One region of the Oryzifoliimicrobium ureilyticum genome, then DNA from elsewhere that is predicted to be linked to it. Evidence: predicted binding sites of a transcription regulator. Region 1 holds the regulator's gene; each other region holds the start of a gene.
The links. The regulator PhoB, encoded in region 1, activates phosphate uptake and scavenging genes when phosphate is short. The targets are predictions, from matches to a motif close to TGTCATNNANCTGTCAT.
Positions count from the first base shown of each region.

Region 2: the regulator PhoB is predicted to act here: its motif matches at 1,918-1,934, upstream of VQ830_RS03770 (esterase-like activity of phytase family protein).
Region 3: the regulator PhoB is predicted to act here: its motif matches at 1,817-1,833, upstream of VQ830_RS23560 (DUF1045 domain-containing protein).

Region 1 covers NZ_JBBBVQ010000039.1:6,556-9,832, reverse strand. Annotated here, with positions in the region: gene pstB (phosphate ABC transporter ATP-binding protein PstB) at 1-523, shown strand, start outside; gene phoU (phosphate signaling complex protein PhoU) at 569-1,282, shown strand; gene phoB (phosphate regulon transcriptional regulator PhoB) at 1,310-1,993, shown strand; gene VQ830_RS27560 (GcrA family cell cycle regulator) at 2,155-2,685, opposite strand; gene VQ830_RS27555 (aspartate aminotransferase family protein) at 3,091-3,277, shown strand, end outside.
Region 2 covers NZ_JBBBVQ010000002.1:128,226-131,502, forward strand. Annotated here, with positions in the region: gene recG (ATP-dependent DNA helicase RecG) at 1-319, shown strand, start outside; gene VQ830_RS03770 (esterase-like activity of phytase family protein) at 374-1,852, opposite strand; gene VQ830_RS03775 (aminotransferase-like domain-containing protein) at 2,032-3,270, opposite strand.
Region 3 covers NZ_JBBBVQ010000022.1:35,954-39,230, reverse strand. Annotated here, with positions in the region: gene VQ830_RS23565 (alpha-D-ribose 1-methylphosphonate 5-triphosphate diphosphatase) at 1-1,018, opposite strand, end outside; gene VQ830_RS23560 (DUF1045 domain-containing protein) at 1,036-1,725, opposite strand; gene phnE (phosphonate ABC transporter, permease protein PhnE) at 1,926-3,266, opposite strand; gene phnE (phosphonate ABC transporter, permease protein PhnE) at 3,275-3,277, opposite strand, start outside.

The DNA.
Region 1 (3,277 bases):
GGACCTCAACCTGCTGCGCACAAAGGTTGGGATGGTGTTCCAAAAACCGACGCCGTTCCCGATGTCGATCTACGAAAACATTGCTTTCGGCGTGCGGCTTTACGAAAGCATCGGCAAGGCTGAAATGGACGAGCGTGTGGAAGCGGCATTGCGCCGCGCCGCCCTTTGGAATGAAGTCAAGGACAAGCTGCACGCCAGCGGACAGAGCCTTTCCGGCGGTCAGCAGCAGCGTCTCTGCATTGCCCGTACAGTTGCCGTGAAACCTGAGATCATTCTCCTCGACGAGCCGGCTTCCGCTCTCGATCCCTTGTCGACAGCAAAGATCGAAGAGCTGATCGACGAGTTGCGTGCCGACTATACGATCGTGATCGTCACGCACAACATGCAGCAGGCTGCCCGCGTTTCCAGCCAGACGGCCTTCATGTATCTCGGTGAACTCGTTGAATTCGACGAAACCGCGAAGATTTTCACATCGCCGCGCGAGCGGCGCACGCAGGACTATGTCACCGGACGTTTCGGCTGATTTCGGCGTCTCGTCACTCAGCAGCCGTTGTTAAGAGGAACGAAAATGCCATCCACACATCTCATGTCGGCTTTCGACGACGACCTTCAGTATCTGACCCGCCGCATTTCCGAGATGGGCGGTCTTGCCGAACAAATGGTTTCGGACGCCGTGCGCGCGCTCGTGAACGGTGACGTCGCCCTTGCCCAGAAAGTGATCTCGGACGACGTCATACTCGATAGTGCAGAGCGTGAAATCGGCGAAAAGGCGATCATCACCATCGCACGCCGCCAGCCCATGGCGGCTGACCTGCGCGAAATCATGGGGTCCATCCGTATCGCTGCCGATCTGGAGCGGGTCGGCGATCTTGGCAAGAACACCGCCAAACGCGTGATCGCCGTTCAAAGTACTGGCGTTCCTCGCAAGCTGGCGCGCGGGCTGGAACATCTTTCTGAACTCGCCCTTGTGCAACTTAAGGAGGTTCTGGACGTCTATTCCAATCGGGCGCCGGACAAAGCGACATCGATCCGTGAGCGCGACGAAGAAATCGATGCGATGTACACCTCGCTGTTTCGCGAACTCCTGACATACATGATGGAAGATCCGCGCAACATCACGAGCTGCACGCACTTGCTGTTCTGTGCCAAGAACATCGAGCGCATCGGCGATCATGCCACCAATATTGCAGAAACGATTTACTACATGGCAACCGGGGCACAGCCGGAAGGCGAGCGTCCGAAGGACGATACTGCCAACACGGTCGGTGCCGTGACTGAATAAATTTTTGATAACGCAGAGGCTATTTTAATGACACCGAGAGTTGCAGTTGTTGAAGACGAGGAGGCGCTCAGCGTCCTCCTTCGTTATAACCTCGAGGCCGAAGGCTTTGACGTTGAAACGATCGGACGCGGTGACGAAGCGGAAATTCGCTTGCAGGAACGGGCGCCTGACCTTCTCATCCTCGATTGGATGCTGCCGGGCGTATCTGGAATTGAGCTCTGCCGCCGCCTTCGCATGCGGCCGGAAACCGAGCGCCTTCCAATCATCATGCTGACGGCCCGCGGCGAAGAAAGCGAACGCGTCCGCGGCTTATCGACGGGCGCCGACGATTACGTCGTCAAGCCATTTTCGACGCCGGAACTCATTGCACGCGTCAAGGCAATGCTGCGCAGAGCAAAGCCCGAGGTCCTGTCGACGGTTCTCAAGTGCGGCGACATCGAGCTTGACCGCGAGACGCACCGCGTGCATCGCAAGACGAGGGAGGTCCGTCTCGGTCCGACCGAGTTCCGCCTGCTTGAGTTCTTGATGACCTCGCCGGGACGCGTGTTCTCCCGCTCCCAGCTGCTCGATGGCGTTTGGGGCCATGACATCTATGTCGACGAACGCACCGTCGATGTCCATGTCGGACGGCTCCGCAAGGCCTTGAACTTTTCCAACATGCAGGATGTTATCAGGACTGTCCGCGGGGCGGGTTATTCGATGGAAGCCTGAGCTGGCATCCTCGTAACTTCTGAAAAACGTTAGTGACGGGATGCCGGGGCCAAGCTCCGGCATTTTCGTTGATCGATTTCGGGGGGCACCGGGCGGAATGCGTTCACCAAACGAAAAACGGGCCCGAAGGCCCGCTTGAAAGATCACGGAGGCGGTGTGGATCAAGCGACCCGTGCCGCAACCTTGCGGCGGTCGGAAACCGGCTGGTAGGCCAGCTTCTGGTGGTAATTGCAGTAAGGCGAGCTATCGGAAGCCTCACAGCCGCAGAAGTGAAAGTCGTCTTTAAGCGGGTCGCCAACAGGCCACTTGCACGTGCGTTCGGTCAAATCCGTGAGGCCAAGGCGACGAGAAATTGGCACGACGACGTCCGTGGAAGGCCGGCGCACGGCAACCGTTTCGACATCCACTTCCTGCTTGACGACAACCGCTTCCTGGCTGCGAACAGCAGGGCGCGTCTGGGCACGCTGAGGATATCCTGTAGCGCGCGGTGCAACGGGCGCTGGGCGCTTCTGCGGACGGGCTGCGGCACTGCTGCCACCAGCTTTAGCGCGACCGGGCAAGTTGAGCCTGTGGACTTTCCCGATCACCGCGTTGCGGCTGACGCCGCCCAGTTGTGCTGCAATCTGGCTTGCGCTCAAACCTTCTGCCCAAAGCTTTTTCAGCTTTTCGACGCGCTCGTCCGTCCAATTCATGCCTATATCCGCCTTTCTGCGCCTCGTGACGATAGAATCCGTCAGCCTTACGTTGGACGATGTCCGACGTAGGAAACGCTTCAACATTTAGGTGACTAGTTCCGCCGCTATGCAGTCTAGTAATTGAGTTTTAACCTAGTGTGAGGCTGACTCCGTGACAAGAGTCGGTCGAATCGCAGCGAATCTTTTCCCCAACTTGCTTGCTGAGAGAGTCTTTTATGCAACATTGTTCAAATGTACCGTTCTGCGCGGTCTATTGTGTTTTAGCCTAAAGGTCGAGTTTTATTGACATTGCAGTGCGGAAGATTGATAGTGAAGACGCCGCCGAAAGGCGGCATTTTTAATTTCTGGGTTTGGGGCAATTAGCCGGCTCCCATTTTATCTTTGTTCGACGGAGACTGCGCCATGGCAGAGACCACGCCGCTTTATGAGACCTACTCCCGCGCTCCACTGCGTTTCGATCGAGGCGAGGGCGTATGGCTGATCACAGAAGGCGGCGAGCGATATCTGGACTTCGGTTCGGGCGTTGCTGTGACATCGGTCGGTCATTCACATCCGCATCTTGTTGCCGCTCTGAAAGAGCAGGCCGACA
Region 2 (3,277 bases), on a different contig from region 1:
TTACAAAGGCCCACTCGGCGAAACGGGGCACGCCCGCCTTTCGATCATGCGGGAAACGGAAGATGGCTTTCGCATTGCCGAAGAGGATCTTAAACTCAGAGGCGAAGGCGAAGTTCTGGGAACACGGCAGTCGGGAACGCCGGGGTTCCGGATCGCGAGCATTGAGGCGCATGCCGATCTCCTCGAAATCGCTCGTCGTGACGCAGCCTATTTGATCGACAGAGATCCTGAATTGACGAGCGAGCGCGGCAATGCTGTTCGCACGCTTCTTTATCTCTTCCGTAGAGATGAGGCGATCCGCTTCCTTCATGCAGGTTAAAAAATAAGCGCGGTGAACGCCGCGCTTCATCGTCAATAATGACTTGGCGTAGAGCTACTTTTTCATTCCCGGCATTGTAACACGAAAGACCTGAAACATCGTATCGACGTCAACGCCACCATCTGCCTTATAGGCAGCTCCGACCTGGTAACCGTTCTGAGTCAAAAAGTCGTTGTCGTTGCCGACAAACAGGAAATAGTCGTCTGGCGCTGCTGGATCGAGTGCACTCGCAATGCCCATCGATTCCCACTTTTCAGAAAGATCATTGCGATCATGCGGTTCGCCATTGTGCAACCCAAACCGGCCAAGGTCGGCATTGTCGTTGAGGTCGATGAAAGGCGTCACCGTAGCCGTCTTGACGGTGGGATCAACGACGCCTTTGGGAGCAACCGGTTTCTGACCATCGAAATCGCTGCCCGCAATATCCGTTGCTTTGGAGAGGTCGACGAGGTCGATCTTGCGATAAAGCGAGGTTGCACCTTTAACGCCGTATCCCGCGTTGCTGTCGCGCGCCAGCATTAAAAAGCTCTGGTCGGAAAGGGCAAGGATCTCGCTTTGCGCAGCCACCTTGGTCTTGCCTTCAGTATCTTTAAAGACAGGCAATGGCACGACATATTCATGCACGAGCTTTAGATGAGCGGGGTCGGCCGCGTCATAAACAAGCGCCCTCGTATTGTGGCGCGTCGAGGCTGAATCGCCACCATCCTGGCGGGTAGCCGATTGAAGAAGCGCGATCAGGTACTTTCCATCAGGCGTCATCGACAGGCCCTCGAGCCCTTGGTTGTTCTGACGCCCTGTTTCCGGATCCTTAGGGTCAGGGGCTGCCCCGCCCGGTCCTGGATTGTTCGATGAAAAATTCAGCTGTCCCTTTCGCATGGGCAGCAATGCCTTTGGCGGCTGGGTTGCCGAAAGAAGTTTACCTTCGCCTGAAAAGCGATAGATATATGGCCCATACTCGTCGCTGATAAACATCGTGCCATCAGGCATCAGGACGATACCCTCTGCGTCAATCGATATCTTGCCGTTCGCCGCGAGAGGCAAAGGCGGCATTTCACCGCTTTCCTGTCGAACGCCGTCAGGGTCAAGCCCAGTCATGTTCTGGCCCTCGTCATCCGTTAGAAGAACGAGGCCGGACAGGCTGGCACTGACGCCATTCTGCTCCTGCCCATCGGTTGGCTTTTCTTTCGGCGCGACCGGCATCAGATGCACATCGAGCTTATTGACGCGCGCCTTATAGTCGGTGGTGCCTTCCACGTTATAGCCGCGATCAGGAAGAAGATAGATAATGCCCTTGTAGCCTTGTCCATCCCTTACCCAGCTCTTCTGGTCGATGGCGAGGGCTGACCCCGATCCGAACGTTTCGCCCAAAGCGTCCCTCTGGTTCGCAGGTATGCGCCCGACCGCCACCAAGCCTTGATTGACGTAGGTCTTTCCTCCGGCATCAACCGAGCCTGCGGTAACCACGCCAGGCACAACACCAAACATGAAAGCTGCACCGAGGCAGCGCGCCGAAGCAATCCCCAAACGTCTCATTCAACCATCCTAACAATCAGCAAGAGCTAAACAGCTGCAATCATGCGCCTTATTATGAAGGTTGGACGACAGACAGATGACACTCCGATTAAGGAAGCGACAGACCCACTGGTGCCGTTATAGACATTTTGGTCGTTACGTTTGATGCTGTGCTCGCTGTGTTGACTTGGGGCGTCGGTTTATGCGCACTCGCGTCGCTGAACGGACATCTCAGAGACGATGAGAGAAGCAAGGCGTCCGATTCCTTCATCAATGACTTGTTCGGTTGCGCAGGAGAAGCTGATCCGGAACGTGTTTTCGCCCGATCCATCCGCGAAAAATGCCTTGCCGGGAACGAAGGCGACCTTCACAGTTTCGAGAGACTTCGCAAGCAATTCAGCCGTATCCATTCCAGTTGGAAGCGTCACCCAGAAAAACATCCCGCCTTCTGGTTTTGCCCAGTGGACACCCGGCGGCATGTGGGCTTCCAAAGCCTGCTGCATGGCATCTCTCCGCTGGCGGTAGACTGACTTTATCTTCGCGACCTGATCCTCAAACACGCGCTCCGCAACATGAAAAACCGCCATCTGGTTGATGGTCGATGAATGCAGATCTGCCGCCTGTTTCATCAGGACCAGCTTTCGGATGACCGTCTCATTCGCAACGATGTAGCCGACGCGCAGGCCAGGTGCCAATGTTTTCGAAAAGCTGCCGCAGTAAATCGTTCTCGTCTCTTCAATGCTGCCATTTCTCGCGATGTCCAGCGCGAGGATTGGCGGGATCGGCTCACCATCATAGCGAAGCGACTGATAGGCGGCATCCTCGATGACGGCGATATCGAGTTCGGCAGCAAGATCGAGAACACTTTCGCGTTGTGCTTGAGTGAGCGTCTCGCCTGTGGGATTGGCAAAATCGGAAGAGAGGTAGACAAATCGCGGCTTGCAACCGGCCTGTCTTGGTCCGGCGCGATAGCTTTCCGGAGTTCGATTGCCACTAAGCGTCAGCTGCTCGTAATGAGGCTCATAAGGGTTGAACGCCTGAAGCGCACCGAGATATGTCGGAAAAGTCACCAGCGCCGTATCACCAGGAGACAGAAAAAGCTTGCCGAGATAGTCCAGCCCCTGCTGCGAACCCGATACAATGAAGACGTTTTCAGCCCTGCAAGCAATTCCGATCTTCGCCATCTCACCAGCCAGCCACTCCCGTAACGGCTTGTAACCCTCGCTCACGGAGTACTGAAGCGCTGTTGCGCTTTGTGAACCACTGAAGATCTCGCCGTAGGCCGCCTTGAAAGCATCGTCTGGAAATAGAGCTGGATCGGGTATTCCGCCGGCAAAAGAGACAATATCAGGTCGGTCTAGAAGTTTCAGCAACTCGCGGATTTCCGAGGCGCGCATACGTGATGAGCGTCCTGCAAACATGTTTTCCCAATTCAACATGGTGTTT
Region 3 (3,277 bases), on a different contig from region 1:
CCGTGCGGGCAGGTGTGGCTGTGACCATGGAAATTGCCTTTGGCAGGGTAATGCTTTCAACCTGATCGACCAGAAGGAATGGCGCGTAAAGCAGGCTGAGCGGGACATAATCCGACGAAAGGACATCAAGCACATCATGCTCGGCAAGATCCTTCGCTGCGATATTGCCGGAGTGCGATCCGCCGCGCACGATGTTCGGCGCGCCCATCAAAACACTCATGCCATTCGCATGTGAGGCCTTTGCAGCTTCGATGCTGGTGGGAAATTCCGCCAGTCGCACACCGTTTTCGATCGCTTCCTCGACATGGGTCAGGGTTGCGTCGTCATGGCTGGCAATGGTGATCCCGCGCTGGCGGCAGACTTCGGAAATAGCGACACGGTGCGGGGTCGAGTTGCGCTGCGACTCTTCCACGCGCTTGTCGACGAAGATCGCAAACTCCGCATCGCTCAGACCGCGCTTCTTCTGATAGTAGAAGATATATTGGTCCATCGTCTGGAACTGACGCTGACCCGGTGCGTGATCCATCAGTGATACCAAACGCACGTGCGAATCATTCTCAAAATCGGCAAAATGATCCATGACATTATCGGCAGAGACTTCGCAGCGCAGGTGAAGCAGGTGCTCCGCCCTCAGGCGGCCTTCCGCCTCGGCCTTCTGAATGGCATCGGCCATGTCGCGCATTTCGCCTTTATCGAAACCGCCGTCCTCGTCGGATCCCATGCGAAGGCAATCAAAGACAGTGGTGATGCCGGATGTAACGATCTGTGCGTCATGTGCCTGGATGGCGGCCGTCTTGTTCCAGCGCAGGCCCGGCCTCGGCGAGTAGTGACCTTCAAGATGATCCGTATGCAGTTCGATCAGACCGGGAATGAGATAATCTCCTTCAAAGTCTTCACCAAGATGCGACGAGCCGGCTGATATGTCCTCGATCATGCCATCGCGAACGAGAAGCGAGCCATGAATGACCTCGTCCTCCAGGACGATGCGAGCATTAGAAAAAACGGTTTCTCTGGTCATATCGATCTTCTCTTGTGTCAGGCGCCTCGGAGAGGCAGCCATTGATGAACCTTGAAAGGTGTGCCGCGGCTTTCCTCGCGGAAAACGGCAATCCCGGAAATGTCGAGCGGACGCCCGATAAAGCCGTCGAAGAGGTCCTCTAAGACTGTGCGCATCACGGCGCTTTGCTCGTCCGGAACTTCGTTGGTCAGCGTCATATGGAAGCGAAACTCTTCCATGACGTAGGGATAACCCCATGTCATCAAATTTTCCCGCTGGCGTTCACTCAGCTTCTCGGGCTTCCGGCGCGCGATGTCGCTTTCAGAAAGAGGTGCGCGCAGTGGCTCAAAATCGCGCACCGCTGCCGCGGCAAATGACTGCAGTGGCTCGTAATGCGATGCGGGAACCAAAGCAAAGAAACGTCCAAGCTGGCCGAGGACGAGTTGAGGAATGGAAAAAGGCGCTGTCTTGGTGGCAAAGGCGTCAACGGACGCCAGCAACTGCGCTTCGCTTTCCGTCGAAACGAGATGGAAGGGAGCTTTCAGCGTGGCGTGAAAGCCGTAGCGCCGGGGATCGGCTGTCAAGGCCGACTGCTGGTTCGCTTCAAGCCCTTGATAATCCCGGCGCGGAAACTCGTCACCGGTGAAAGCGTCACGGCCAAGCCACCGAGCCGCCGCAACGGTCAAAGGATGATCCTGCGGCGGTGTGAAATAAAGAGCGTAACGCAAAAGTGGAGTCCTGGAATCAGAAGGGGGGTTGCTTTGCACTTTGCCGCGATTTGTCAGCCAACCGCAAGCATGGATCGGCTAAAAGATTACCGTGACAGAATGATGATGATTGCGCGCTTTGTTCTCCTCGCCCGCAATTTTCCTGAAAGCTTGCACCGCGTCCGTTCTCCTGTCGGGAGGAACAGCGTAGCAAGTTCTTCCTAACGCCGGTCGTCGCCGATCAGGCGATGACGCAGCGCGCTCGATGCCGCATCGAACAGGAACACCACGATGAGCACAAGAAGCACCATATAGGCGACGTTTGCCCAGTTTGCATTGGTGCGCATTGCTTCCCAAAGCTTCAGGCCGATACCGCCTGCGCCGACAGCGCCGATGATGGTCGCGCCACGAACATTCGATTCCCACTGGTAAAGCGTCTGGCTGACAATGACGGGAACGACTTGAGGCATGACGCCGTAGCGCTGGACGAGCAAGCCGGATGCGCCGGTAGATTTGATTCCCTCTCGCGGCTTGTCATCGATATTCTCCAACCCTTCAGAATAAAGCTTTCCGAGCGTGCCGGTCTCCGTCAGGAAGATTGCGCCACTGCCCGCCAGCGGCCCAGGACCAAATGCCCGCGTCAGGAACAGCGCCCATATCAGCATGTCCACCGAACGAAGGAAGTCAAAAAACCGCTTCAAAACCTGATTGAGAAGCCGGTTCGGCGTGATGTTGCGGGCCGCCAAGAATGCCAGCGGAAAAGCAACCACTGCGCCCATCAGCGTGCCCAGAAAGGCCATGACGATTGTCTGGAAAAGCTTGGTCCAGACGTCGCCATGCTGCCAGGCGTGATTATTCCAGATATTGTCCAGCGCCAGCGAGAAATTGGATTGCGCCGGATCAAGCCGTGGTCCGGACGCGATGAGGCTGACGACCTCACCTGTCGACTTGCCGAAATAGGGCGAGTCGGTGTCGAAGACGAAGTTCGGCCATCCCAGAAAACGCTTGCGGATCTTGACGCGGTGGGAAGTAATGCTGACATCGCCGTAAAAGCCGAGATCGGCCGTGACGTTGTCTTCGTGCATATTGACCCAGTTCGGCATCGGCCCACTGATCTTTGGAAGGTCTGTGGTGATATCGACGGAGACAGCTTCGCTCCCGGCGGTCATAATGATTTTATCTTTAGAAATCGCGACGGCCTCGCGCGTACCGGAGACATTAACCAAAAGCGACCCATCCGGGTTCGTCTTGATCCATTCCGGGTTCGGATTGTCCCCTAGCGGCGAAAAGCGTGGATAGCGAACCTGAATACCGTTCTCGTTGATCCTGAACTCCGGTTGCACCTCATAGCTGACCCACTGGGTCATTGCGATGCCAAGACGTTCCCAATGCGCGTCCCCGAGGATCTTCGGAAGGTCGAAGAACCACACGGCGTAGATCGCATAGCAAAGCGTGGCGATGGCGATCACCAAGCCACCGAAGCGCTGGCGGAATGAACGATGGAAATACTCTGGGTAGCGCGTCTCGATTTCATGCATCCGGCTGGCGTCAAGCACCGTCATGGCAGGCCTCA